Regions from separate parts of the Pseudomonas sp. MWU13-2517 genome, predicted to be linked through region 1. Evidence: predicted binding sites of a transcription regulator. Region 1 holds the regulator's gene; each other region holds the start of a gene.
The links. Region 1 encodes FliA, which starts transcription of late flagellar genes. Its sites were predicted from a motif close to CTAAAGTTTNNNNNNNNNNNGCCGNTAA; they were not measured.

Region 1 (7,136 bases):
GAGGTCGCGTACCAGGCGTGGGAAGCGGCCGAAGACTTTCTTGATCGGCTGCATCCGCGTTTTCATCACAGCGGTCTGCAGGTCGGCAGTGACCACGTCGAGGTTCGACACGGCCTTCTGCATCGACTCATCGCCACTGCTCAGGCCCAGGCGCACCAGGCGGTTACGTACCAGCACCAGTTCGCCGACCATGTTCATGATGTCGTCCAGCCGCGCCGTGTCCACACGCACGGTGGTTTCGGCTTCGCTGGCAGGCTTTTCGGCCACCGGAGCAGCGGCGGCACGCGCAGGGGCCGGCGCCGCTGCAGGGGCCGGGGCGGGCTTGGCAGCAGGTGCGGGTGCAGGGGCAGCAGCAGGTGCAGGGGCAGGTTTTGCCGCTACGGGGGTCGCGGTCGCGGCAGCCGCCGGGGCCACTTCGCCGAACTTGCCCTTGCCATGCAACTCATCGAGCAAGGCTTCGAATTCGTTCTCGGAAATCAGCCCGTTGCTGGCGGGTTCCGGGCTGGCAGCAGGCGCAGCAGCCGTCGCCGCGACTTCCGGCAGGGCTTCGGCCACAAACGTGCCTTTGCCGTGCAGTTGGTCGAGCAACGCTTCGAACTCGTCGTCGGTAATGTCGGTGCTGGCCGAGGCCGCAGGCGCTACAGGGGCTGCGGCAGGTGCCACGGCGTCGGCAGCGAACTGGCCCTTGCCATGCAACTGGTCGAGCAAGGATTCGAATTCGGCGTCGGTGATGTCTTCGCTGGTCGGTGCCGCGACAGGTGCCGCAGGCGCTTCAGCTTCGGCCTTCACGGCGCTGAGGGAATCGAGCAGTTGCTCGAACTCGCTATCCGTCACATCGGCCTCAGGCTCGGCAACCGGTTCCGGTGCCGCTTCCACAGCCGGCGCGGCCGAGGTGTCGGCAGGTTCCGCGTAGCGCGCCAGGGCGGCCAGCAGTTCAGGGGTGGCGGCCGTAATCGGTGCACGATCACGGACCTGGCTGAACATGCCGTTGACCGCATCCAGTGCTTCGAGAATCACGTCCATCAACTCCGAATCGACGTGACGCTCACCCTTGCGCAGGATGTCGAACACGTTCTCGGCGATGTGGCAGCACTCCACCAGCTCATGGAGCTGGAGGAAGCCGGCGCCCCCTTTTACAGTGTGAAAACCGCGAAAAATTGCATTGAGCAGGTTCGCATCATCCGGGCGGCTTTCCAGCTCGACCAGTTGCTCGGACAGTTGCTCTAATATTTCGCCGGCCTCTACAAGGAAATCCTGAAGGATCTCTTCATCGGCGCCGAAGCTCATGTGGGTGCTCCTGTAGGTCCTGATAACGGCAAATGGCAGATCGCGCCCCGCAAGGCGCAAGCCGTCGTTATTCGTCGTTCATTTGGAAAAACCAAACCTCTCTCCTCATGCCTGGCCTTGCACCTTGCGGGGCGTGGCGCGACCGTCATTTGCCGTTATCAGGACCTAAAAGCCTAAACTGGACAGCAAATCGTCTACGTCATCTTGACCGGATACGACGTCTTCACGTTTATCGGCATGAATCTGCGGACCTTCACCCTTGGCGAGGTGTTTTTGTGGATCTTTTTCCGAAAGGATCGCTGCGCGGTCATGTTCGATACCGGCAAAGCGGTCGACCTGGCCGGCCATCAGCACCAATTTGAGCAAATTGCTTTCCACTTCGGTGACCAGTTGGGTCACCCGCTTGATCACTTGACCGGTAAGGTCCTGGTAATCCTGGGCCAGCAGAATGTCGTTGAGGTTGCTGGAAACCGTGCGGTTATCCTGCTCACTGCGCGACAGGAAACCTTCAACCCGACGCGCCAACTCACGAAACTCTTCCGCGCCCACTTCCCGGCGCATGAAGCGGCCCCAGTCAACGCTGAGGGCCTGGGCTTCGTTGGCCATGCCGGTGACCAGAGGCGTGGCGTTTTCCACCAGGTCCATGGTGCGGTTGGCCGCCGCCTCAGTCAGCTTGACCACATAGGACAGGCGTTCGGTGGCATCGGTGATTTGCGAAATCTCTTCGGCCTGGGGCATGTGCGGGTCAATCTGGAAATTGACGATCGCACTGTGCAGCTCTCGCGTCAGCTTGCCCACTTCCTGATACAGGCCGCGGTCACGAGTCTGGTTGAGCTCATGGATTAACTGCACTGCGTCGCCGAACTGACCTTTTTCAAGGCACTCGACCAACTGAAGAGCATGCTTTTTCAGGGTCGACTCAAAGTCTCCCTGTGACGTTTCATTTTGCTCCATAGCGCCCCCGTGGCAGCATCAATGACCGATGCGTTCGAAGATTTTTTCGATCTTCTCTTTCAAGGCCAATGCGGTGAATGGTTTGACCACGTAACCGTTGACCCCGGCTTGGGCGGCTTCGATGATCTGTTCACGCTTGGCTTCAGCGGTCACCATCAGCACAGGCAGGCTGCGCAGTTTTTCATCGGCGCGCACGTGGCGCAGCAGCTCGATACCGGTCATGCCCGGCATGTTCCAGTCGGTTACCAGAAAGTCGATGGCCCCACTGTTGAGGATCGGAATCGCAGTCAGGCCGTCATCCGCCTCGATCGTGTTGGTGAACCCAAGGTCACGCAACAGATTTTTTATGATCCGCCGCATCGTTGAGAAGTCATCAACGATGAGGATTTTCATGTTCTTGTCCAATTCGACCTCCAAGCAGTCTTAAACGCGCCCAGCACCTGGACGCGCCATTTCAATCAACAGGCGTTACACAAAAAAGGACTGCCCAGGGCACCACGGCACGACCCCGCGAAAGCCTTCGACTTTCGCGGCGCGTCTGCAGTGTCCCCACACTGCCTGTCAGCGCGCGCGCCACTCTCCCAATCGCCCCCGCAAGCGAGCCGCGCACTGGCTATGCAGTTGGCTGACACGCGATTCGCTGACCCCCAGGACCTCACCGATTTCCTTGAGGTTCAGCTCTTCGTCGTAGTACAGCGCCAACACCAGTCGCTCACGCTCCGGCAAATTGGCAATCGCGTCCGCCAACGCCCCCTGGAAACGCTCATCTTCCAAGTCGCGCGACGGTTCGAGATGTGCACTCGCGCCGTCCTCGTGCAGCCCTTCGTGTTCGCCGTCCTGCAACAGGTCGTCGAAACTGAACAGGCGGCTGCCCAAGGTATCGTTCAAAATCCCGTAATAATCATCGAGACTCAATTGGAGTTCGGCCGCAACTTCATGATCTTTAGCGTCGCGACCGGTTTTTGCTTCAATTGCGCGAATTGCGTCACTGACCATTCGCGTATTGCGATGTACCGAACGCGGCGCCCAATCCCCTTTACGCACTTCATCGAGCATCGCACCACGGATACGGATACCCGCATAGGTCTCGAAACTCGCGCCTTTGCTCGCGTCGTATTTGGTCGACACTTCGAGCAGGCCGATCATGCCGGCCTGGATCAGGTCCTCCACCTGCACACTGGCCGGCAGACGCGCCAGCAGGTGGTAGGCGATGCGCTTGACCAGGGGCGCGTAACGCTCGATCAATTCGCCTTGACTGTCACGCGCCGATTTTTTGTAAAGGTTGTAGCCGCTGGATGTCATAGCACCGGTCCTGCGCTCGTCTGATGCACCAATCGCTCGACGAAAAACTCCAGATGCCCACGCGGGTTGGCGGGCAACGGCCAGGTATCGACCTTCTGGGCAATCGCCTTGAACGCCAGCGCGCACTTGGAACGAGGAAACGCTTCATAGACTGCACGCTGCTTTTGCACAGCCTTGCGCACCGACTCGTCGTAGGGAACTGCGCCAACGTATTGTAAGGCCACATCGAGGAAACGGTCCGTGACCTTGGTCAACTTGGCGAACAGGTTTCGGCCTTCCTGCGGGCTTTGGGCCATGTTGGCCAGCACCCGGAAGCGGTTCATGCCGTAGTCACGGTTAAGCAGTTTGATCAGGGCGTAGGCGTCGGTGATCGAGGTGGGTTCATCGCAGACCACCAGCAACACTTCCTGCGCGGCGCGCACGAAGCTGACCACGGATTCGCCGATCCCGGCGGCGGTATCGATCACCAACACGTCGAGGTTGTCGCCGATATCGCTGAACGCCTGGATCAGGCCGGCATGCTGCGCCGGGCTCAGGTGCACCATGCTCTGGGTGCCCGAGGCGGCCGGCACGATGCGAATGCCACCGGGGCCCTGCAGCAGCACATCGCGCAGCTCGCAGCGGCCCTCGATCACGTCGGCGAGGGTGTGTTTGGGTGTCAGCCCCAGCAGAACGTCAACGTTCGCCAGACCCAGGTCAGCATCCAACAGCATGACGCGACGGCCAAGCTCTGCCAGGGCCAGGGACAAATTCACCGACACGTTAGTTTTCCCGACGCCACCTTTGCCGCCGGTCACCGCGATCACCTGTACAGGATGCATGCTGCCCATTTTATTTCTTTACCTTGTCTTGCTTAGACGCAGGCTACATGGCGTGGTCGCGCGAATCGCTTGCAGACCATCAATGTAGATACATTTCACAGTGCTCATCATGCCTCACCCCACCCGTTTTGCCGGGTTGTGGTAAAGGTCGGCGAACATATCAGCCATCGCTTCCTCGCTAGGCTCTTCTTGCATTTGCACACTGACAGCACGGCTGACCAGCTGATGACGACGCGGCAGATGCAAATCATCTGGAATCCGCGGCCCGTCGGTCAGGTAGGCGACCGGTAATTCATGCCCGATAGCCAGGCTCAACACCTCGCCCAGGTTTGCAGTTTCGTCGAGTTTGGTGAGGATGCAACCGGCCAGGCCGCAGCGCTTGTAGCTATGGTACGCAGCGGTAAGAACCTGTTTCTGGCTGGTGGTTGCAAGCACCAGGTAATTTTTCGACTTGATGCCACGCCCGGCCAGGCTTTCCAATTGCATGCGCAGCGCCGGATCGCTGGCTTGCAGGCCGGCGGTATCGATCAACACCACGCGCTTGCGCAACAGCGGGTCAAGGGCGTTGGCCAGGGACTGGCCCGGGTCGACGTGGGTCACCGGCACGTTCAGGATACGGCCCAGGGTCTTGAGCTGTTCCTGGGCGCCAATGCGATAACTGTCCATGCTCACCAGTGCGATGCTCGAAGCACCGTACTTGAGGACATAACGGGCGGCCAGCTTGGCCAGAGTGGTGGTCTTGCCCATGCCGGCGGGGCCGACCATAGCGATCACACCGCCCTCTTCCAGGGGCTCGAGCTCCGGAGTGACGATCATGCGGGCCAAGTGGGCCAGCAACATGCGCCACGCCTGGCGCGGTTCTTCGACTTCGGCAGTCAGCGCCAACAGGTCGCGGGACAACGGCCCCGACAGGCCGATACGCTGCAAGCGACGCCACAGGTTGGCTTGTTGCGGCTTGCTGCCTTGCAGTTGTGTCCAGGCCAATGAACCCAGCTGCACTTCAAGCAGTTCACGCAGACCATTGAGTTCGAAGCGCATCGAGTCGAACACACGCTGATCGACAGCAGCAGCCGGGGCTGGCGCGGCGGGACGTGGCGGCTCGACGAAAGTCGGCTCGACCAGCGGCTCAGCGGCCGTCAGCGGCAGGCCGGCGAATAATTGGCGATTGGTGGAAGCATCGCTGTCGCTGCGCATGCTCAGTTCAGCCTGGGCCGACACAATGCGCGAGGCGGTCTTGCGCAGCTCGTCTTCCAGTTCCATGTTCGGCACGCGCGGCGCCAACGCCGAGGGGGTGTAATCCAGGGCAGCCGTCAGCTCGACACCGCCGGCAATGCGACGGTTACCGATAATCGCGGCATCGGCGCCCAGCTCATCACGGACCAGTTTCATGGCCTGACGCATATCGGCGGCGAAAAAACGCTTAACTTGCATAACCCACTACCCTCAGCCGTTGGGCCCTACTGTCGCGACGATAGTCACTTGCTTGTTGTCAGGAATTTCCTGATAAGCCAAAACGTGCAAATTCGGTACTGCCAAGCGTCCAAAGCGCGACAACATCGCTCGAACCGGGCCAGCCACCAGCAGAATCACCGGATTGCCCGCCATTTCCTGACGCTGCGCCGCTTCGATCAACGAGCGCTGGAGCTTTTCAGCCATGCTTGGCTCCAGCAGGACGCCCTCTTCCTGGCCTTGTCCGGCCTTCTGGATACTATTGAGCAATATTTGTTCCAACCTTGGTTCCAAGGTGATCACAGGCAGCTCGGACTCAATGCCTACAATGCTTTGCACGATGGCGCGGGACAAGCCGACGCGCACGGCCGCCACCAGAGCGGCAGTATCTTGACTCTTGGCGGCATTGTTGGCGATGGCCTCAGCGATGCTGCGAATGTCGCGCACCGGCACTTGCTCGGCGAGCAGCGCCTGCAGCACCTTGAGCAATTGCGACAGCGACAGCACACCCGGCACCAGCTCTTCGGCCAGTTTGGGCGAGGCTTTGGCCAGCAACCCCATCAATTGCTGGACTTCCTCATGACCGATCAGCTCATGGGAGTGCTTGTACAGAATCTGGTTGAGGTGGGTAGCGACCACGGTGCTGGCGTCCACCACGGTGTACCCCAGGGATTGCGCCTGGCTGCGCTGGCTGACTTCGACCCACACCGCTTCCAGGCCAAAAGCCGGATCTTTGGCGGTAATGCCATTGAGTGTGCCGAACACCTGGCCAGGGTTGATCGCCAGCTCACGGTCCGGGTAGATCTCGGCTTCGGCGAGGATCACCCCCATCAGGGTCAGGCGGTAGGCGCTGGGGGCCAGGTCGAGGTTGTCACGGATATGCACGGTCGGCATCAGGAAGCCCAGGTCCTGGGACAGCTTCTTGCGGACCCCCTTGATGCGCGCCAGCAATTGGCCGCCCTGGTTGCGATCCACCAGCGGGATCAGGCGGTAGCCCACTTCCAGGCCGATCATGTCGATAGGGGTCACGTCATCCCAGCCAAGTTCCTTGGTTTCCTGGGCGCGGGCCGGGGATGGCAGCAGCTCCTGCTGGCGGGCGATCTCCTGCTGAGCCAGGACCTTCACCTGGTTCTGCTTGCGCCAGAACAGGTACGCCGCACCGCCCGCCATGACCGCCATGCTCAGGAACGATATGTGCGGCATGCCCGGCACGAGGCCCATGATGGCCATAATGGCTGCGGCCACCGCCAGCGCCTTCGGCGAGGCGAACATCTGGCGGCTGATCTGCTTGCCCATGTCTTCGGAGCCCGAAGCGCGGGTAAC
Region 2 (7,136 bases), on a different contig from region 1:
TGGTGCCAGTGTCGGGCCGCTATTGGCGGGGGTGGTGATGAAGGTGTTCGGCAGCCATATGCTGTACGCGTTTTTCAGCCTGTGCGCGCTGATTCTGGTCTGGCGTATCCGGCCGAAGGCAGTGACTAACCTGCATCAGGTTGATGATGCCCCGCTGCATCACGTGGCAATGCCTGACAGCATGTCCAGTTCGCCATTGGTGGCTGCGCTCGATCCGCGCGTCGATGAGGCTGTGGTGCAGGAGCAGATGCAAACCGCCGCAGCGGAGCCCGTTTCTGAAGCCGGTCCGCAAGCACCGATTGAAGAGGTAGCAGCTGATACTCCGCCGGAGCATCGGGACCCGGATGATCACCCTCATCATCTGAGCAAGGCGCGCCCCTGAATGTAAAAACGGGCAGATCCCCTCAGGATCTGCCCGTTTTTTTGACGCGCCTTACAAAGCTTAAAAATCGTCATCCTTGTCGAAGCGTCGCGCTTCACGCTGTAGCTGGTACACAAACCGTTCTACCTGGCGCTGCACCAGGCCGCTCATGTTATGAAAGCGCACGCCGGCGAAGGTGGTATTGATCTTGTCTTCGAAGTGCAGGTAACGCAGTTCGACGGAGGTGCTCATGCTGCCAAAGGGCAGGGCGGCGACGAAACGGTCATAGACCTGCCCCAGTTGCAGGCGCTCGGATATGTCGCCTTCAAAGCGCAGCTTGCAGCCGGTAGCAGAAATATCCAGCAGCTTGCCACTGATCGGTGCCTTGAGCTTCTCGCCGCCCAGCTCGATACTCACCAACTGCGCCAGCTTCAACGCTGCGCGGAAGGCATTGCGTCGCTGATGGTAGACCACTTCGTCAGGCATGCTGCCGGTGTAAATGCGGTGGCCACTTTTCTCGCTGATGACGAGCGTACCACTGCTTTCCCAGGCAACCCGCACTCCGTCATGGAAACCTTCAATGCGGAAGGGTTCGCCATTCTCGAGATAGCGTTCACCATCGCGGGGAATCATTTCGTCCAGGGCCAGCGTCTTGCTGTCCCGGTCAACGTCTACCAGGTAACTTTGAAAGCGCTGGCTGCGTTCGTGGAAGGTGATGATCAGTGGATCATGGCTTTCCTGCAGCATTCGCAAAGTGCCGGCGATTTCCAGAGGCGTGGTGAGGACCTTCGGTGGCTGCGGGGCATCTTCCGCATTAAGGGCGTTGAACACGGTTCTTCCATCTCCAGACAAAATACGACTACACGCAAGAAAGGGCATTTTGCCAGTATGTGGCGTGCCTTGGATAGGTCGCGCGGTGAACCGGCCTCAGGCTTGGCTGCGGGTGCTCGGTTTGACCAGCCGCGAGGTGGAGCCTTGGGCATTGTAGAGAGCCGGCGGCTCCCCGCCGTGGAGTATACGTAACTGGTTGGCGGTCGTGGCTTGCTGAAGCTGGATCGACTGACCGTTGAGCAAATTGGCTTCCTGGCATTGTGCGAGCAATTGATTGAGCGCACTGCTCTGCGTCAGTAGTTGGTCGCCGACCGAGGAGTGACTGGCCAGCTGGGCGAGGCCGTCGTGATCAGCCGGGAGGCCCAGGCTGATAAGAATTTCGCTGCGCTTCTTGCCGTGTTGTTCAAGCAGCACAATCAGCGATTGTTTGCGCGCCAGGATTTCTTCCAGCAAGGGCATATCCCGGCCATACAGGGCCAGGGATTCTTCTTTGAGCAACTCGAGCAAATGTTGCGTCGGCGCTAGATCATCAATGATCAGTTGGAGCAAATGTTCGTCGTGGTGCATGGCTGGCCTTGGGTTTTAAGCGTCCAAAAGCCCAGCGCAGGCCTTTGCCTAGCGCTCGGCTTCGAAGTTAAGCAGCTTGCTGGCTACACGGTTGCTGTCCACTTTATAGCTGCCATCGGCGACAGCCTGTTTCAACTCGGCCACACGGGCTTTATTGACAACCGGTTGATCGCGCAGCGAGTCAGTGACCTTCTGCAACTGTTGAGCCTCATTGCTCAGGTGTACCGATTCCCCGCTTTGGCTGGCACCAGTCTGCTCTGCCTTGGTGGGAGCAGGCTGGGACTTGGCTTCCACGCTGTCCTTTGCGCCGCCGGTGCGCGTAGAGCCGGGTAAAGCCGGGGTGTTATTCAAACGACTGAAATCAATGACCATGATAAAAAACCTCTGGGTATTTGGACGCTTGCCATGTTTTCGGCCATACCCGGATAAACTTTAGGCGCGATTGACAATAAATCTCGATGCTCGGAGGTTCAGCGCATAGTGTAGGAAAAGCATGCGTCCTATGCCAGTGAACTCTATAAAGCCACCTCGACTTGTCCCGGCGCCGTCACTTGCGCCTTGATCACACGGTTGGAGTTGAGATTCTTGACGCGAATCTGCTCGCTCATGCCACCGTTGGACAGTGCTTCCCCCGGCATTTTTACAGTCAGTGCGCCGCTGCTGGCGGAAATCACCACCTGATCCCCCTTGCGGATCACCTCGGCCTGTTCCAGGTGGACCAAGGTGATGACTTGATCGGTGACCATTGGTCGGGTCAATTTCTGCCCGATGGCTTGATCTACCGATGTGAGATACCCCTGGTTGATCAGGCTGATATCACGTTCGCGCAGGGCAACGTCTTCGAAACCGATGATGCCGGTCCGCTTCAGCGGGCGCGTAACCACTACGACATCACGGAACAATTTGACTTGAGCCGGCACGAACACGGTCCAGGGCGAAGTGCCTTCACAGCGTACTTTGACCGTGACACGACCGATAGGCTGGGCAGGGCTTTCCAAGGTTGCAGTCAATTCTTTGTCGCACATCGGCATGCGTAGGCGAGGGTCTAACTGATTGACTTGGATCTCGTAGCGTCCTGGCGTTTGTGTGGTTGCCAGATAATCTTCTACAGTGAACTCAAGAAAGCCCTGCGTGACGCCGATAAGTAGATCAGGCAATGTGACGTTATCACCCCGGGCCGTGGCGCCTGCCGTCAAGGCAAGCAATACCATCGTGACGCAGAGCAATCTGCGGTAGCGAAGGCGAAGGTGTCGGGAAACTGTCGTTTTAATGTCCATGGCCAATAAATAGCAAAGCTCGTGCCGTTTAGTGTTAGGGCGCTCTGCCCTGTAGGTATGGCCCAAAGTTTTAGCGTAGGAGTGCAGGCATGGCAGGTGTAATGGATTCAGTAAACCAGCGTACACAGCTGGTAGGGCAGAATCGCCTGGAGTTGTTGCTTTTTCGCCTCGACGGCACCCAGCTATATGGCATCAATGTATTTAAAGTGCGGGAAGTGTTGCAGTGTCCCAAATTGACGATCATGCCCAAGTCCAGTCCGGTGGTATGTGGCGTGGCCAATATCCGCGGGGCGACCATCCCGATTCTTGACCTGGCCTTGGCTACGGGCTCCACTGGTTTGCAAGACCGTGGAAGCCCGTTCGTGATCATCACGGAATACAACACCAAGACCCAAGGTTTCCTGGTGCGCTCGGTGGAACGTATCGTCAACATGAACTGGGAAGAGATCCATCCGCCGCCCAAGGGTACCGGGCGCGATCACTACCTCACGGCAGTGACGCGGGTTGATAACCAATTGGTGGAAATCATCGATGTGGAAAAAATTCTTGCTGAAGTGGCGCCGACCTCGGAAGCCATCTCGGTAGGCGTGGTGGATGCTGAAACCGCGCACAAGGCCGTGTCCCTGCGTGTATTGACCGTGGATGACTCCTCGGTCGCGCGCAAGCAGGTCACTCGCTGCCTGCAAACCGTCGGCGTAGATGTTGTGGCGCTCAATGACGGTCGCCAGGCTCTGGATTACCTGCGTAACCTGGTAGATGAGGGCAAGAAGCCGGAGGAGGAATTCCTGATGATGATTTCCGACATCGAGATGCCGGAAATGGATGGCTATACCCTCACGGCTGAAATACGCAGCGATCCACGCATGCAAAAATTGCATATCATCCTGCATACTTCATTGTCGGGTGTATTCAATCAGGCAATGGTCAAGAAAGTCGGCGCTGATGACTTCCTGGCCAAATTTCGTCCTGATGACCTGGCATCCCGGGTAGTCGACCGGATCAAGGCAGCAGATCATGGCTAGGGGGACATTCCCCCCTGGCGGTCACACGATTTAAGAGGCGGTATCATTGTCTACGGGTAATTTGGATTTCGAACAGTTCCGGGTCTTCCTGGAAAAGGCCTGTGGCATATTGCTCGGTGAAAACAAGCAGTACCTGGTATCCAGCCGTCTCAACAAGCTGATGGAGCAGCAGGGTATCAAGTCGCTGGGCGAATTGGTTCAGCGCATCCAGGGACAGCCGCGCAGTGGGCTCAAGGAAATGGTGGTCGATGCGATGACCACCAACGAGACCTTGTGGTTTCGCGACACGTACCCCTTTGAGGTACTCAAGAGCAAAGTGCTGCCGGAGGCCATCAAGGCCAGTCCGGGCCAGCGCCTGCGCATCTGGTCGGCGGCTTGTTCGTCGGGGCAGGAACCGTATTCGATCTCGATGTCCATCGATGAATTTGAGCGAACCAACATCGGCCAGTTGAAGGCGGGGGCACAAATTGTTGCCACCGATTTGTCCGGTACCATGCTCACCAACTGCAAGACGGGCGAATACGACAGCCTGGCTCTGGGCCGTGGGCTTTCTCAGGAGCGCCTGCAACGTTACTTCGAACCGAAAGGGGCAGGGCGTTGGGCGATCAAGCCGCCGATCAAGAACCGGGTGGAGTTTCGCTCGTTCAACCTGCTCGACAGTTATGCCAGCCTGGGCAAGTTCGACATGGTGTTCTGCCGCAACGTGCTGATCTATTTCTCGGCCGAAGTGAAGAAAGACATCCTGTTGCGCATCCATGGCACGCTCAAGCGTGGCGGCTACCTGTTCCTCGGGGCCTCGGAAGCGTTGAACGGTTTGCCGGATCATTACCAGATGGTGCAATGCAGTCCTGGGATCATCTACCAGGCAAAGTGATGCACCCTTGAATAAAAATGGGAGGCCCCGCAAAGGCCTCCCATTTTTTTTCGCCTCAAAGCGGCAACCCCCATTGCCGCTTTACTGGCTCTACACGGAAACCCGTTGCCGCTTTTCTGGCATTGCCGCTGGACAACATCCCGCAAACCCTTGAAATACGGGAGTTCGGAGAATTGGCATGAGCCTTGCTATAACCCAGATACGAAAAGCAGGTCAGCCTAAAGGTTTCCGCCATGAGCATCAGCTTCGATAAAGCGCTCGGTATTCACGAACAAGCCCTGGGCTTCCGCGCCCAGCGTGCTGAAGTCCTGGCCAACAACATTACCAACGCCGACACCCCGAATTACAAAGCCCGGGATCTGGATTTCTCTGCTGTGCTCGCTGCACAGCAAGACAAAACCAAGAATGGCACCTTTGCCTTGAATATGACCAATAGCCGGCATATCGAAGCACAAGGTCTGAGCAGTGGTGATGAGGCGTTGCTGTATCGCACCCCGATGCAACCGTCGATCGACCAGAACACCGTCGACGCCCAGTTGGAGCAATCGGCCTATGCCGAGAACTCGGTGAACTTTCAGGCCAGCTTCACCCTGCTCAACAGTAAATTCAAAGGGCTGATGTCAGCCCTGCGTGGAGAATAAGCCATGTCCCTGTCCAGTGTTTTCAATATTGCCGGCAGTGGCATGAGCGCGCAGACCACGCGTTTGAACACCGTCGCCAGTAACATCGCCAACGCCGAGACCGTGTCTTCGAGCATTGACCAGACCTATCGCGCCCGTCACCCGGTGTTCGCCACTATGTTTCAGGGTGGCCAGGGTAACGGCAGTGATTCGCTGTTTCAAAACCAGGACGCTGCCGGCTCCGGTGTGCAGGTGCTGGGTGTGGTCGAAGACCAGAGCAACCTTGAGGCCCGCTACGAGCCCAACCACCCGGCCGCGAACGAAAAGGGCTACGTGTACTACCCCAACGTCAATGTGGTCGAGGAAATGGCTGACATGATCTCCGCCAGCCGCTCGTTCCAGACCAATGCGGAAATGATGAACACCGCCAAAACCATGATGCAGAAGGTCCTGACCTTGGGTCAGTGATAAGGGGCGCCAAATAATGGCCATTGTTGATACCACTAATTCAGGCAATACGCCGGTTCAGGACCTGTTCAATTCCAAGGTCAATACCGCGACGAACAACAGCAGCCTCGATAGCGCTGCCAAGGCTGCAACGGGCAATCAGTCGCTGGGCAAGGACGCGTTCCTGCAACTGCTGGTGACCCAACTGAAAAACCAAGACCCACTGTCGCCCCAGGACAACGGCGCGTTCGTGGCGCAATTGGCCCAGTTCAGCAGCCTGGAAGGCATCAATACCCTGAATGACTCGGTGAATGCGATCTCCAGCAACTTCAGCTCGTCGCAAGCGCTGCAGGCATCGTCGTTGGTCGGGCGCTCGATCATCACCCAGACCGACAAAGCCACCGTCGATACCAGCAAGAGCATGACCGGCTCGGTAGCGGTGACGGCAGCCACCGGTAACGTTTCCGTCAAAATCACTGACAAGGACGGAGCCGTGGTGCGCACCATTGATATGGGCGCCCAGAGTGCCGGGAATGCCAGCTTTATCTGGGACGGCAAGAACGACAACGGTGAGGTTGCCCCTGCTGGCACCTACACCTTTAACGCCACCTACAAGAATGACCAGGGTGACTCGGCTGCCCTGTTGACTTCGTTGCCCGCCACGGTGACCAGCGTGACATTGAGCAAGACCGGCGGCGAGATGCTGCTGAACCTTGCAGGTGGCATGGGCAGCGTCAAGCTGTCGCAAATTCAGACTATCGGTACATAGAGCCGGCTAAATACGGCAGAGGGAGAGAAACATGTCTTTTAACATCGGCCTTAGCGGCCTCTATGCGGCCAACAAACAGCTGGACGTGACCGGTAACAACATCGCCAACGTCGCGACCACCGGCTTCAAATCGTCGCGTGCGGAATTTGCGGACATCTACGCAGCCTCCAAGCTGGGTACTGGCCAGAACAGCATCGGCAGCGGTGTGAGCCTGGCGGCAGTGTCCCAGCAGTTCACCCAAGGTGATGTCGTCGGCAGCGGAGGCCTGTTGGATATGGCGGTCCAGGGCGGCGGCTTCTTTGTGCAGAAGGGCAGTGACGGTTCGCTGGAATACACCCGTAACGGCTCCTTCCGCGCGGATAAGGACG
Region 3 (7,136 bases), on a different contig from region 1:
ATGCGTGGCAGGTTCCAGTGGCCGGGCGCCAGGCGAATCGGCCGGTAGTTCGGGGTCTGCAGCACCACCGGCTGGCCCGGTTGCACGAAGGCGTGCAGCGCCATGTTGAAACCGGGCTCGACGCCGGGCAGGAACAACAACTCTTCAGGCTGCACACGCCAGGCGTACTTGGCCCACAGGTCGGCCACAATGGCTTCGCGCACGTCCGGGCCGGCCACGCTGTAGCCGAGAACCTGCTGGTCCAGGCGCTGGTGCAAGGCTTGCAACACGGCAGGTGGCGCGGCGATATCCATGTCGGCGATCCACATCGGCAACACGTCTGCCGGGTAACGGTTCCACTTGGTGCTGCCGGTGCCGAAGCGTGGGTGGATCGTGTCGAAATCAAAGCTCATGGGCGGCTCGTATCAGGGAGGCGGGCAAATAATGGCGCCGATTCTAGCGCCATTAATTTTATAGGCCAGCGCTGATTGCCACAGACAGTGACCGGTGTGCTTATTGAGGCACCAGCGTTCTGTCACCGACAAGCTCTGTAATAAAAACGCCATTGCGCTGGGGATTAAAACAGGGAGGGGCTATTTTGGTGCATCTCAATAAATAGAGTAGCCATGGATGAAATACCAACCCTTCAGCCGTACGTTGATTGCCACTGCGCTGGTGTTGACGGTCGGCGGTGTGCAAGCCGCTTCCCAGGCGCCGGTGGCCGGTGAAAACGGCATGGTCGTGACCGCCCAGCATTTGGCCACCCATGTGGGCGTGGATGTGCTCAAGGCCGGCGGCAACGCGGTGGATGCGGCCGTCGCGGTCGGCTATGCGCTGGCGGTGGTGTACCCGGCGGCGGGTAACCTCGGCGGCGGCGGCTTCATGACCGTGCAACTGGCCGACGGGCGCAAGACCTTCCTCGACTTCCGCGAAAAAGCGCCCCTGGCGGCTACCGCCGACATGTACCTGGACAAAGACGGCAAGGTCATCGACGGCCTCAGTGCCAAGGGCCACCTGGCGGTCGGTGTGCCCGGCACTGTGTCCGGCATGGAGCTGGCCCTGAGCAAATACGGCACCCTCAAGCGTGCCCAGGTGATTGCCCCGGCGATCAAGCTGGCGGAAAACGGTTTTGAACTGGAGCAGGGCGATATCGACCTGTTGCACACGGCTACCGGCGAGTTTGAAAAAGACCAGGACCTGCGCGGGATCTTCCTGCACAACGGCCAGCCGATGCAGGTCGGCCAGAAACTGGTGCAGAAAGACTTGGCCAAGACCCTCAAGGAAATCTCCGCCAAGGGCAGCGACGGCTTCTATAAAGGCTGGGTTGCCAAGGCACTGGTGGATTCCAGCCAGGCCGGCAAGGGCATCATCACCCAGGCCGACCTGGACAAATACAAAACCCGTGAACTGGCGCCTATCGAGTGCGATTACCGTGGCTACCACGTGGTCTCGGCGCCGCCTCCAAGCTCGGGTGGCGTGGTGATCTGCCAGATCATGAACATCCTCGAAGGTTATCCGATGGCCGACCTTGGCTATCACTCGGCCCAGGGCCTGCACTATCAGATCGAGGCCATGCGCCACGCCTACGTGGACCGTAACAGCTACCTGGGCGACCCGGATTTCGTGAAGAACCCGATTGCCCACCTGTTGGACAAGGATTACGCCAGCAAGCTGCGCGCCGCCATCGAACCGCAGAAAGCCGGCGATTCCCAGGCGATCAAGCCAGGCGTCTCGCCCCATGAAGGCAATAACACCACCCACTATTCCATCGTCGACAAGTGGGGCAACGCGGTGTCGGTGACCTACACCCTCAACGACTGGTTTGGTGCCGGCGTGATGGCGAGCAAGACCGGCGTGATCCTCAACGACGAAATGGATGACTTCACCGTCAAGGTCGGCGTGCCGAACATGTACGGCCTGGTCCAGGGTGAAGCCAACGCCATCGCACCGGGCAAGGCGCCGCTGTCATCGATGAGCCCGACCATCGTGACCAAGGATGGCAAGGCGGTGATGGTGGTGGGTACGCCGGGTGGCAGCCGTATCATCACGGCCACCTTGCTGACCATCCTCAATGTCATCGACTACAAGATGAACATTCAGGAGGCGGTGGATGCGCCGCGTTTCCACCAACAGTGGATGCCGGAAACCACTAACCTGGAACGGTTTGCCGTAAGCCCCGACACCCAGAAGATCCTCGAAAGCTGGGGCCATAAGTTTGCCGGCCCGCAGGATGCCAACCACCTGGCCGCGATTCTGGTCGGCGCGCCGTCCCTGGACGGCAAGCCGGTAGGCAACAACCGTTTCTACGGGGCGAATGACCCGCGCCGTAACACCGGCCTGTCGTTGGGCTACTGACTGTAGCGAGCGGCTTGCCACCGCGCCGGGTGGCGCAGGGCAAGCCGCTCACTGCAACAGCCGCTCTACCGCCGTAAACGCCGCGACCCGGCGCTCTTCCCAATGTCCATTAATCACCACGAAGGGCTGTTGATGCGTTTGCATCCACGCCAGGCTGTCCTGGAAGAATGCCCGACGATCCTCCAACTGCGGTTGGCAGCGCTGACCGTCCGCGGTCCATTCCACATCCTCCGGCGACAGCAGCAGGTGCAAGTCGTACCGGCGGGCCAACAGTTCACTGTCGAGCCAGGCCGGGTAGTCGCCGAACAGGGTCTGGCTCCATAACGTGTTGGTCAGCAAGTGGGTGTCGAGTATCAGCAAGTCGGGCTGTTCGGCGCGGGCGGCGTCTTCCCAGGCCAGTTGGCCACGAGCGATGGCCGGAATGTCGGCCAGGGTCGTGTCGCGCTGGTGCCGGTCGATGAAATCGCGCACGTATTCGCCGACCATCAGCCCGCCGAAATGGGCGTGCAGCTCGGCCGCCAACCAACTTTTGCCACTCGATTCGGGGCCGGCCAATACCACCACCTTCATGCGTGCAGCGCCGGGTCGGTGCGCCATTCACGCCAGCCTTGCACGGCGATCACGGTGAACAGTGCATACAGCGCGGCGGTCAGGTACAGGCCCTTATAGAGAAACAGCCCAACGAAGATCACGTCCACGGCGATCCACAAGGGCCAGCACTGCACGCGTTTTTGCGCCATCCACAGTTGTGCCACCAGGCTGAAGCCGGTGAGGGCCGCGTCGAGCCAGGGTTGGGCGGCGTCGGTCCAATGGGCCATGGCGGCGCCAAGCAGCAGGCTGAATACCGCGCCGATGGCCAGGCTGGTCGTGATCGCAGGCCAGCCCAGGCTGGTCACCTGGCGGCCTTGCCTGACCTCGCCGGCGCGGGTCCATTGCCACCAGCCGTAGAGTTGCAGGGCGGCGTAGACCACCTGCAGCAGCATGTCGGAATAGAGCTTTACGTCGAAGAATACCCAGGTGTAGAGCAAGACCATCACCAGGCCGATGGGCCAGCACCAGGGGTTTTGTTTGACCGTCAGCCAGACAGCGATCACCCCCAGAGCGGCGGCGAACAATTCAAGCCCGGACATGGCGGTTCCTTGGGAGAGTCGAAGAGGGCGGTGATTGTAACTTCAAAATGGGGAGGGACCAATGTGGGAGGGCGCAAGCTCTCTCCCACCTGTGGAAACGCGCTAGACCTTGAATTGGCGCAGGAGCGCGTCAAGTTGTTCGCTCAAGGCGCGCAGCTGTTCACTGGCCACGCTGGACTGCTGCGCCGCCAACGCCGTGCTATGGGACAAACCGGCCGCTTCGGTCACGTTCTGGTTGATGTCTTCCACGACATGCGCCTGTTGCAGGGTGGCGCTGGCGATTGACGCGTTCAGCCCGTTGAGGTTGTGCAGCGCCTGGCCGATGGCCGTGAGGCTGGCGCCGGCCTGGCCCGCTTGCTCAATGGTCAGTTGCGAGGCCGTGTGACTGTCACTGATGACCTTGACCGCCGCTTCCGAATGACCTTGCAGGCGCTCGATCATCACCTGGATTTCAGCGGTGGACTTCTGCGTGCGTTGGGCCAGCAGGCGGACTTCATCGGCCACCACCGCAAAGCCGCGGCCTTGCTCGCCGGCGCGGGCGGCTTCAATCGCCGCGTTGAGCGCCAGCAGGTTGGTCTGGTCGGCGATGGAGCGGATCACCTCAAGCACGCTGCCGATCTGCGTACTTTCGCTGGACAGCGTGCGGATCACTTCCACGGCCTGGCCGATGGTGCCGGAGAGCCGGTCGATCTGTTGCAGGCTGCCGTCGATGTTCACCTGGCCCTGTTGCGCTTGAGCCTGGGCGTCGCGCATTTCGCTGGCGGCGTGCTCGGCGTTTTTCGCCACGTCCTGCACGCCATAGGTGACTTCATTGATGGCCGTCGCCACCAGTTCCATCTGCTGCGACTGTTGCTGGCTGCGGTCATGGGCCTGGCTGGCATTGGTGCCAAGCTCCGTGGACGACTGGCCCAGCGCGTTGGCGCAGGCCTGCAACTGGCCGATCACCTGGCGCAGTTTTGTCGTGAAGGCATTGAAGTGCAGGGACAGTTGGGTGACTTCGTCGCGCCCGTGGGTGTCGAGGCTACGGGTCAGGTCGCTTTCGCCACTGGCGATATTGGCCATGGCGTTTACGGCCTGTTGCAACGGGTGCAGGATGCTGCGGGCAATCAGCAGCACCAGCAATGCCATCACCGCAGCGATTGCCAGGCTGATGAACGAGGTTCTCCACACTTGCACCTTGAATTCGGCCTGGACGTCATCCACGTACACGCCGGAGCCGATGATCCAGCCCCACGGCTCGAACAGTTGGATATACGAAGTTTTCTCCACCGGGGCTTCGGCTCCCGGTTTTGGCCAGCGATAGCTGACGATACCCGCGCCCTTGGCCTTGGCCAGGCTGACGAACTCGTTGAATACCGCAAACCCGTCCGGGTCGCGAATCGCCGAGAGGTTCTGGCCATCCAACTTGGGGTTGGCCGGGTGCATGATCATCACGGGCGTGAGGTCATTGATCCAGAAGTAATCATCGTGGTCATAACGCAACCCGCGCACCGCGCTCAGGGCTTGCTGCTGCGCCGCTTCCCGGGTCAGCACGCCGGTTTTCTCAAGGTTCTGGTAATACGCCAGTACGCCACTGGCGGTCTGGACCACGTGTTGGGTCTGTTGGCGCTTGGCCTGGTAGAGATCCCCATGGATCTGCTTGAGCATCAGCAAACTCAAGGTCAACAGCATCAGCACGGCGACTATCAGGATCAGCCAGAGACGTCGGCTGATCGACATGTTGCGCAAACTGTTCATCGTCCTGTCACTCCATGCTTTTTATAGTTGTGGTGCTGCTTCGACATTTCCGGCGTGTCTGATAGGCTTTCGGCCCGTAATCGGAAAACCTGAGTACTGCCTGATTTTTCACGGAATTTTTGCAGTCCGGCGTGGATTATCCAACGCCTGGCCTTCAGCGCACTCATCATCATTGAACCACTAGAAAAGACTGACGAGGCGTGCCTCGCGCATGACCTTTGGGGGAAATATGGATTTTTGGACCGCCATACAGGCATTGATTCTTGGCGTGGTGGAGGGGTTGACGGAGTTCCTGCCGATCTCCAGCACCGGTCACCAGATTATCGTAGCCGACTTGATCGGTTTCGGTGGCGAGCGTTTTGAAGCGTTCAACATCATCATTCAGTTGGGTGCGATCCTGGCGGTGGTGTGGGAATTCCGGCGCAAGATCCTCGACGTGGTGATCGGTTTGCCGACTCAGCGCAATGCCCAGCGCTTCACCGTCAACCTGATCATCGCCGTGCTGCCGGCCGTGGTGTTGGGCGTGATTTTCGCTGACCTGATCAAGCACTACCTGTTCAACCCGATCACCGTGGCCACTGCGCTGGTGATCGGCGGCGTGATCATGCTGTGGGCCGAGCGCCGTCAGCATGCCGTACACGCACACAGCGTGGATGACATCACCTGGAAGGAGGCGCTCAAGGTTGGCCTGGCCCAGTGCCTGGCGATGATTCCCGGCACTTCGCGTTCCGGGGCGACCATCATCGGCGGGTTGCTGTTCGGTCTGTCGCGCAAGACGGCCACCGAGTTCTCGTTCTTCCTGGCCATGCCCACCATGGTCGGTGCGGCGGTGTATTCGGGCTACAAGTACCGTCACTTGTTCCAGCCGGATGACCTGCCGGTATTCGCCATTGGTTTCGTCACCTCGTTCATCTTCGCGATGATCGCGGTCAAGGCGTTGCTCAAGTTCATCGCCAGCCACAGCTATGCGGCCTTTGCCTGGTACCGGATCGCGTTCGGCCTGGTGATCCTGGCGACCTGGCAGTTCGGTTGGATCGACTGGTCTGCGGTCAAACCATGAGCCTCCAGCACCCACGCTTGAAGGCGGCGATCTTTGCACTGCTGTGCGCGGCGCCGCTGACAGGGGCGGCGTTGCTGTGGTATCGCGGCGAGACGCTGATCCCGCTGGCGGCCTATGGCGTGGTCAGCGTGGTGGCGTTTTTCCTGTACTGGAGCGACAAGCGCAAGGCGCAAACCGATGCACGCCGGATCCCGGAAAACATCCTGCACGCTGTCGAGCTGGCAGGTGGTTGGCCGGGGGCGTTGATTGCCCAGCAGGTGTTTCGCCACAAGACACGCAAGGTGTCTTATCAGGTGCTGTTCTGGGTGATCGTGCTGTTGCACCAGGTGTTCTGGCTGGATCAGTTGTTCCTGGGCGGTACGTTGTTTTCAGTCCTCTAGCCGCAGCCCGACCTGCGTGCGCTTGGGCAGTTTGCTGACCACCAACTGGTGGGAGCGCTGCAACAAGCCACGCAGTTCATCGGCGCCCAGCGGGTAGGGCGTGTTCATGATGATCCACTGCGCACGGGCCAGGTACGGTGCCGGATGAATGCCCGGACGGTCCACATGGCCGAGGAACAGTTCCTTGTCGACCTTGAATGCCAGCGAGTCACCGCGCAGGTTTTGCACGGCGAACATCTTGTTGCCGGCAATCGAGAACACCCGCACGCCGCCCCATTTGTAGTCTTCCCGCGCGCCGGGCAGGCCCAGGCAGAAGGTGGCGACTTGTTCTTCGTTCATCTTCATAGCAGTCGATCTCCGCAACCTTTGAAGCCTTCTTCAAGAAAGTCGATCCAGGCACGAATGGCCGGCAGCACGCCTCGCCGATGCGGGTAAACCGCCTGCAACCAGCCCCCCGGCAACGACCATTCAGGTAGCAGTTGTACCAAGCGGCCG
Region 4 (7,136 bases), on a different contig from region 1:
CACCGCGCGCAGCATCTCCACCGCCAGTTGGCTGTCTTCCACGCAGCGCTCCACCCCTTGGCGGCTGTCATGCATGGCTTCAACCGCCAGCCGGCTGCCGTGTTGCAACCCTTCAATAATCGACTTGATCTCCTGGGTAGACACCGCCGTGCGCTGCGCCAGGCTGCGTACCTCATCGGCGACCACCGCAAACCCGCGCCCTTGCTCACCCGCGCGGGCGGCTTCGATGGCGGCGTTGAGGGCCAGCAGATTGGTCTGGTTGGCGATGCTGTTGATGACTTCCATCACCGAACCGATCTGTTCGGCTTGCACGGCCAGTCCTTGGACCGTCTCGTTGGTGTCGTTTAGGCGGGTAGCGAGTTGGGTGATTTCCTGCTGGGCGCGGCCGACACTTTCCTGGCCGCGGATGATCTGCCGGCTGGCTTTACCCGCGTGCTCGACGGCGTGCTCCACGTGCACGGTGATATGGCCCATGGCGTCTTCCATGCGCTGCATGGAACCGGTCATTTGAGCGATTTCCGCCAGTTGATGGCGCGCGCCTGTTTCCAGGGTTCCGCTGGCGTGGGCCAGCTCCTGGCCGAGTTGGCCGAGGCCATGGGAGTCGCGGGCGACGCCGTCGATCAGGCCGGTGATCTGGGTCAGAAAATGGTCGAAACGGGTGGCAAGGGAAACATGGACTGTCTCCGGCTTGCCCTTGGCGGCCTCACCGCTGAACCGCGTGGTGACGGCGAGCATTTTTTCGAGCATTTCCTGGCTTTCTACTGCTTCTTTCTGGCTGTGCACCGCGAGGTAGAGGAGGGCGACCGTCTCCATCACCACGTAGAAAGCATGCACGAAAATCATGCTCCAGCCTCCGCGATGATCCATCACAAAGACCGCAAAACCCTGGTGCTGCAAGGCATGGAACACCACGTGGTGCACCGCGATGGTCACGGCGGCCACCAGGATAGGCAGCCAGTCGCGGTAGAACGTCAGCACCGCCAACAGCGCGAAGATACCGAAGTGCGATTCGATGACACCCTCGGCCTGGTTGATGTGCAACGCCGCCATGACCATCAGCCCGACACCCAGCGCACAACGCATCAGGCGAGTGCCTCCGATGACGCGATAAGCCAGGGTAAGCACCACGCTAGTGCCGCCTCCTACGAAGAGCGCTTGAAGCAGCGTGTCGTGCCAGAACGCCAGGCCCAGGGAGAACAGAGTCATCAGCCAGATCAGGGCAAGCATGATGCGGTCGGCTTTGCGGTAGTGCTCGAAGAAACGGGCTTGCGCAGGCATTCACTCTTACTCCATGTGGACAGTCCAGGGTCAGGCAAGCATGCGACGTGCCATACGCGCAGGCGGGGGAGCGAATCAGTTGTTGGGGGGGGGCGGGGGGGTGATTGGTGGTAGGAGGTTATCGGCGTTGTTGGGAGGGGCTTTAGGGGGGAGGCCGAATGCAATCAGGGTCAGACCACGACTCTTCTTCTCCAAACGCTCGCAACCCTCCAGGCTGCCCTCCGGGAATCTGTCGCCACAGATGTCATCTTGGGTATCTCCACCCCACTCAGCACATCGTCTTGTATAGGCTTGTAGCCTGATTGCGCTTCATCTTTCATAATCGGAGATACCCTGGGGGCCGCAATAGTTGAATGACCTGCGACGTCCAGGCCGATCCCACGGTGACGGTGGGGCTTTGGTGCACCTGGTGCGACTTTTTCTTCGACTTACGAGCAAAGTTCGGGGATTACTGGGGTAGTTCCATTGCAGCTACTTTGGATACGGCCACCTTGAGCTCATACTCGTAGAGTTCAATCCCAGGAATGCCGGCGGCGGCTAAGCGTATGTCGTCGCTCATCTTGCGGCAGATAATCAGCCCTCGAACCTTTTGGCCTGGCTCGGCAAGTTCGCGCCTAACCCAGTTCACATAGCGGAGAGTTTGGCCTATCACCCGGTCATAACCCTTGCTCACTTTCAGTTCGATGACGCACAGGCTGTTGTCGCGATCGATAGCCAAGATGTCGATACGGCGACCATCAGCATCATATTCGATACCACGCACGTCTTCCTCATCGACGTAGAGTCGCAACCCATGTTCGATAATTGACAAATTTTCGGCGAGATAGCGCTGCAGATCTTTTTCCAGCAAGAATTCACTTGATCCGGGCTCAGCTTCCGTCTCTGACAGATCCGCCTCGGCTTCTTGATCTTCCCCTTGTTCGATCTGTTGTACCGCATCGCCTTTCACGAGTTCGTGGATCGGTGCAGGGTCCTGCCCTGCTACATAAAGCCTGTATTGCCCTGGGCCCACCTTGAAGAGAAGATCATCCGTCGTTTTCGTAGATGGGTGATGCAGCCTGCTCGGGTCATTTGTTGAAGCCTGAACCAGATGAGCGCGAATACTTCCCTTAGCCAGCAGTGGCCAATGATCAGTAAACCATTGCAGTGCCCTAGCAACAGTGAATACCTGACCAGGCTGGATGTCCCACTCTAACAACATGTCTTTGAGGATTTCCCTCGTAGTTTTTGCGTAGATCTGGCGTCCCATTGATTTTTTCCTTCCACTACGTGTTGCGTTAGATCTGGTCAGCGATACCAAATGTAGCTCCGCCACTATTTCCGTTTTCTCTGTCGTTCCCGATTCATCGATTATTATGTCGTCAGAGCGCATTGGGGCACGGTCCCACTCATTGGCTATCACAGCTCTGTTTGTTAATGTCGAACCGGCCAATTTCTTTTACGTTTTTACTGCCGAAGATATAAATATAGGTGCCACCCAGTGCCATTATTGACCGTTCTTTTAGCCTTTCAGAGTCGCAAACAGACCGTGTGACTTTTGATTTTGCAGTGCTCAAGTCAAAGTCACTGGGGTTGGTGTCGTAATTTACCAACGTGTAATAGAACTTTATGGCGTGGCTGTTAGCCGCTTCTGCACGAACGAAAGTTGTATCTTCGTCGATCATGCGATTACCGGACATCGTTCGCGCGGTAAACATTATCAGGTCGCTGAGATAGTCGGGTTTGCTGGGCTGGGGTGGCTCCTCGAATGCCTGCTTTACCAAAACCCCCGCCAAACTCAAAAAAAGTAATCCCCACGCTGAATACCAAAATGCTTTCTTTGTTTTTTCTGTAGTCACGTCATCCTTTCCTATTGCTGATCAGGGTCAACAGCGACCCGAGCTTTCGCGCCGTTGTTCTCGTCGCCGCCTTCTGCCTTAAATGCCAGTCCAGCTTTGTCCCACAGCATAAGCGTCTGGGCGCTCGCATTCCGGATTGCGCAGTCCGATCTTCCAGCCGTAGACCTCTCCTTCCCACACCAGCACGTTACCGACAGGATGTTACTCGCTCCCCGCCCGCCACTTTTTGGCGATTGCGCGTAGTGTCTCGATCAGCAGAATACAATCGAAAATGCAATCAGGGTCAGACCACGATTCTCCTTCTCCAAACGCTCGCAACCCTCCAAGCTGCCCACCGGGAATCTCTCGCCGCAGATGGGCTTGAGCATCCGAGAAACAATAGGTGCCTATAGGCAGGTTGTTTGGAGGCGTTTGGGCTGGCGTCTTCGCAGGCAAGCCAGCTCCTACAGTGGCTCGTGTTTCAGGTCGATAGTGAGCGGTGAACAGTTATTCCGCTGGCCGCGCACTTTTCTGCAGGCGAAAAAAAAGACCTTGAATTTCAAGGTCTTTTTTTAAGATGGTGCCCCGAGGGAGACTCGAACTCCCACTCCTTTCGAAAACGGATTTTGAATCCGCCGCGTCTACCAATTCCGCCATCAGGGCTCAATGGCGGCGAAGTATAGAGATGAGATTACCGTTGGTCAATCACGTTTCATGGTCAATTTTCACTATTTCCGCTAGACTTCCCGGCCCTGCTAGACGAACCCCATCATGCGCGTTGCTGACTTTACTTTTGAGCTCCCTGATTCGCTGATCGCTCGCCACCCTTTGGCCGAGCGTCGCGCCAGTCGACTGCTGACCCTGGACGGGGTGAGCGGTGCCCTCGCACACCGTCAATTCACTGATTTGCTTGAGCATTTGCGCCCAGGTGATCTGATGGTGTTCAACAATACCCGGGTGATTCCGGCGCGGCTGTTTGGCCAGAAAGCTTCCGGCGGCAAGCTGGAAATTCTGGTTGAGCGGGTGCTGGACAGTCATCGCGTACTGGCCCATGTGCGCTCCAGCAAGTCGCCGAAACCGGGCTCGTCGATCTTGATTGATGGCGGTGGCGAAGCCGAGATGGTGGCGCGTCATGATGCGCTGTTCGAACTCAAGTTCGCCGAGCAAGTGTTGCCGCTGCTGGAGCGCGTCGGCCATATGCCGCTGCCTCCTTATATAGACCGTCCCGACGAAGACGCGGACCGCGAGCGTTATCAGACGGTTTACTCGCAGCGCCCGGGCGCCGTCGCCGCACCTACGGCCGGGCTGCATTTCGATCAGCCGCTGCTGGATGCGATTGCCGCGAAGGGCGTCGAGACCGCCTATGTGACCCTGCACGTGGGGGCCGGGACCTTTCAGCCGGTGCGTGTGGATAACATCGAAGACCACCATATGCACAGCGAATGGCTCGAAGTCAGCCAGGATGTGGTGGATGCGGTCAACGCCTGCAAGGCGCGTGGCGGGCGCGTAGTGGCGGTGGGCACCACCAGTGTGCGGTCCCTGGAGAGTGCGGCGCGCGATGGCGTGCTCAAGCCGTTCAGTGGCGACACCGATATCTTTATCTATCCAGGGCGGCCGTTCCATGTGGTCGATTGCCTGGTCACCAACTTTCATCTGCCGGAATCCACGCTGTTGATGCTGGTGTCGGCATTTGCCGGTTACCCGGAAACCATGGCTGCTTACCACGCAGCCATCGCCAACGAGTACCGTTTTTTCAGCTACGGTGATGCGATGTTTATCACCCGTAACCCGGCGCCACGCGGCCCAGAGGAAACCTTATGAGTCGTATGTCGTTTGAATTGCTTGCTACCGACGGTAAAGCCCGGCGTGGGCGCCTGACGTTCCCGCGCGGCACCGTCGAGACCCCGGCCTTCATGCCGGTGGGTACTTATGGCACCGTGAAGGGCATGCTGCCGCGCGATATCGTCGCCACCGGCGCCGAGATTATCCTGGGTAACACTTTCCACCTGTGGCTGCGCCCGGGTACGGAAGTGATCAAGAAGCATGGCGACCTGCATGACTTCATGAAGTGGCAAGGCCCGATCCTTACCGATTCCGGTGGTTTCCAGGTGTTCAGCCTGGGTGCCATGCGCAAGATCAAGGAAGAGGGCGTGACCTTCGCCTCGCCGGTGGACGGTTCCAAAGTGTTCATGGGCCCGGAAGAGTCGATGCAGGTGCAGCGCGACCTGGGCTCCGACATCGTGATGATTTTCGACGAATGCACGCCGTACCCGGCTGACGAAGACGTCGCGCGCGTTTCCATGGAGTTGTCGTTGCGTTGGGCGCAGCGCTCGAAGAATGCCCATGGCGACAATACCGCCGCACTGTTCGGTATCGTGCAGGGCGGCATGCATGAAAGCCTGCGCAAGCGCTCGTTGGAAGGCTTGGACAAGATCGGCTTTGACGGCCTGGCCATCGGTGGTCTGTCGGTGGGCGAGCCCAAGCACGAGATGATCAAGGTGCTGGATTACCTGCCGGGCCTGATGCCTGCTGACAAACCTCGTTACCTTATGGGCGTTGGCAAACCGGAAGATCTCGTAGAGGGTGTGCGCCGCGGTGTGGACATGTTCGATTGCGTGATGCCAACCCGTAATGCCCGCAATGGGCATCTGTTCATCGATACAGGCGTGCTGAAGATCCGTAACGCGTTCCATCGCCATGATGATTCGCCGCTCGATCCGACCTGTGACTGCTACACCTGCCAGAACTTCTCCCGTGCTTATCTGCACCATCTGGACAAGTGCGGGGAAATGCTGGGTAGCATGTTGAATACCATCCACAATTTGCGCCACTACCAAGTCCTGATGGCTGGTTTGCGCGAGGCTATTCAACAGGGTACATTGGCCGCCTTCGTCGATGCCTTCTATGCCAAGCGCGGGCTCCCTGTGCCGCCCTTGGACTGAGTTTTCCGACCCTAAGATTCACTATTTGCAACTGGAGTGCTAAATGAGCTTTTTTATCTCTAACGCCATGGCGGATGCCGCTGCGCCTGCCGCTGCCGGTCCTATGGGCGGTGGTTTCGAGTGGATTTTCCTGGTCGGCTTCCTGGTCATCTTCTACCTGATGATCTGGCGTCCACAGGCCAAGCGTGCCAAAGAGCAGAAAAACCTGCTGGGCAGCCTGCAGAAAGGCGACGAAGTGGTGACCACTGGCGGTATCGCCGGCAAGATCACCAAGGTTTCCGACGCTTTCGTGGTACTGGAAGTCTCCGATACCGTGGAAATGAAGTTCCAGAAGGGCGCCATCGCCGCCACGCTGCCAAAAGGCACGCTCAAAGCGATCTAAGTAACAACCTTTACCAATCGACGGGGCGCGCAAGGCGCCCCGCGTTATAAGCGGGCGGCGTGATGCTGAACAAATACCCTCTGTGGAAATACGTACTGATCCTGGCGGTGCTGGCGATCGGTTTTATTTATTCCGCTCCCAATCTCTATCCTGATGACCCGGCGATCCAGATCACTGGCGCCAGCACTTCGCTGCAAGTCAATCAGGCTGACCTGGAGCGCGCGAGCAAAGCGCTCACCGACGCAGGTATCCAGGTCAAGGCGGCAACATTGGCGGCAGGTGCGAAGGGCGGTTTGCTGCGCCTGACCAAGGCAGAAGACCAATTGCCGGCTAAAGACGTCGTGCGCAAGGCCATGGGTGACGACTATGTGGTCGCGCTCAACCTGGCACAGACCACGCCCACCTGGTTGCGCAAGATCGGCGCGCACCCGATGAAGCTGGGTCTGGACTTGTCCGGTGGTGTTCACTTCCTGCTGGAAGTCGACATGGAAAAAGCCCTTGATGCACGCCTGAAAGTCTATGAGGGCGACGTGAAGAGCCTGCTGCGCAAAGAGAAGTTGCGTTATCGCAGCCTGCCGCAGCTCAACGGTGCCATCCAGCTGGGCTTCTCTGACGAAGCTTCCCGCGAACAGGCCCGTGCGCTGGTCCGCAAGAACTTCAACGATTTCGACATCGTGCCGGCCGACCTGAACGGTCAACCTGTACTGCGTCTGGCGA

Region 2: a site for FliA is predicted at 2,168-2,195, ahead of flgM (flagellar biosynthesis anti-sigma factor FlgM). Genes of this name have one in related genera too.
Region 3: a site for FliA is predicted at 5,268-5,295, ahead of M5B97_RS20825 (methyl-accepting chemotaxis protein). Genes of this name have one in related genera too.
Region 4: a site for FliA is predicted at 1,397-1,424, ahead of M5B97_RS12040 (methyl-accepting chemotaxis protein). Genes of this name have one in related genera too.

What each region holds. Positions count from the first base shown of each region.
Region 1 is NZ_JALMFA010000005.1:6,946-14,081, forward strand. It holds gene M5B97_RS08590 (chemotaxis protein CheA) at 1-1,287, opposite strand, end outside; gene M5B97_RS08595 (protein phosphatase CheZ) at 1,453-2,241, opposite strand; gene M5B97_RS08600 (chemotaxis response regulator CheY) at 2,260-2,634, opposite strand; gene fliA (RNA polymerase sigma factor FliA) at 2,803-3,543, opposite strand; gene fleN (flagellar synthesis regulator FleN) at 3,540-4,373, opposite strand; gene flhF (flagellar biosynthesis protein FlhF) at 4,479-5,795, opposite strand; gene flhA (flagellar biosynthesis protein FlhA) at 5,808-7,136, opposite strand, start outside.
Region 2 is NZ_JALMFA010000025.1:40,622-47,757, reverse strand. It holds gene M5B97_RS27120 (MFS transporter) at 1-382, shown strand, start outside; gene M5B97_RS27115 (flagellar brake protein) at 443-1,192, opposite strand; gene M5B97_RS27110 (flagellar protein FlgN) at 1,289-1,759, opposite strand; gene flgM (flagellar biosynthesis anti-sigma factor FlgM) at 1,808-2,131, opposite strand; gene flgA (flagellar basal body P-ring formation chaperone FlgA) at 2,275-3,036, opposite strand; gene M5B97_RS27095 (chemotaxis protein CheV) at 3,126-4,058, shown strand; gene cheR (protein-glutamate O-methyltransferase CheR) at 4,105-4,932, shown strand; gene flgB (flagellar basal body rod protein FlgB) at 5,166-5,573, shown strand; gene flgC (flagellar basal body rod protein FlgC) at 5,577-6,020, shown strand; gene flgD (flagellar hook assembly protein FlgD) at 6,037-6,768, shown strand; gene flgE (flagellar hook protein FlgE) at 6,800-7,136, shown strand, end outside.
Region 3 is NZ_JALMFA010000014.1:181,764-188,899, reverse strand. It holds gene M5B97_RS20845 (PatB family C-S lyase) at 1-392, opposite strand, end outside; gene ggt (gamma-glutamyltransferase) at 610-2,334, shown strand; gene M5B97_RS20835 (AAA family ATPase) at 2,383-2,904, opposite strand; gene pnuC (nicotinamide riboside transporter PnuC) at 2,901-3,464, opposite strand; gene M5B97_RS20825 (methyl-accepting chemotaxis protein) at 3,567-5,201, opposite strand; gene M5B97_RS20820 (undecaprenyl-diphosphate phosphatase) at 5,431-6,261, shown strand; gene M5B97_RS20815 (DUF1294 domain-containing protein) at 6,258-6,641, shown strand; gene M5B97_RS20810 (MmcQ/YjbR family DNA-binding protein) at 6,630-6,986, opposite strand; gene M5B97_RS20805 (LysR substrate-binding domain-containing protein) at 6,983-7,136, opposite strand, start outside.
Region 4 is NZ_JALMFA010000007.1:120,713-127,848, forward strand. It holds gene M5B97_RS12040 (methyl-accepting chemotaxis protein) at 1-1,278, opposite strand, end outside; gene M5B97_RS12045 (endonuclease NucS domain-containing protein) at 1,727-2,527, opposite strand; gene M5B97_RS12050 (hypothetical protein) at 2,667-3,116, opposite strand; partial or broken gene M5B97_RS12055 (antirestriction protein ArdR) at 3,128-3,377, opposite strand; tRNA gene M5B97_RS12060 (tRNA-Leu) at 3,674-3,758, opposite strand; gene queA (tRNA preQ1(34) S-adenosylmethionine ribosyltransferase-isomerase QueA) at 3,867-4,916, shown strand; gene tgt (tRNA guanosine(34) transglycosylase Tgt) at 4,922-6,037, shown strand; gene yajC (preprotein translocase subunit YajC) at 6,081-6,419, shown strand; gene secD (protein translocase subunit SecD) at 6,482-7,136, shown strand, end outside.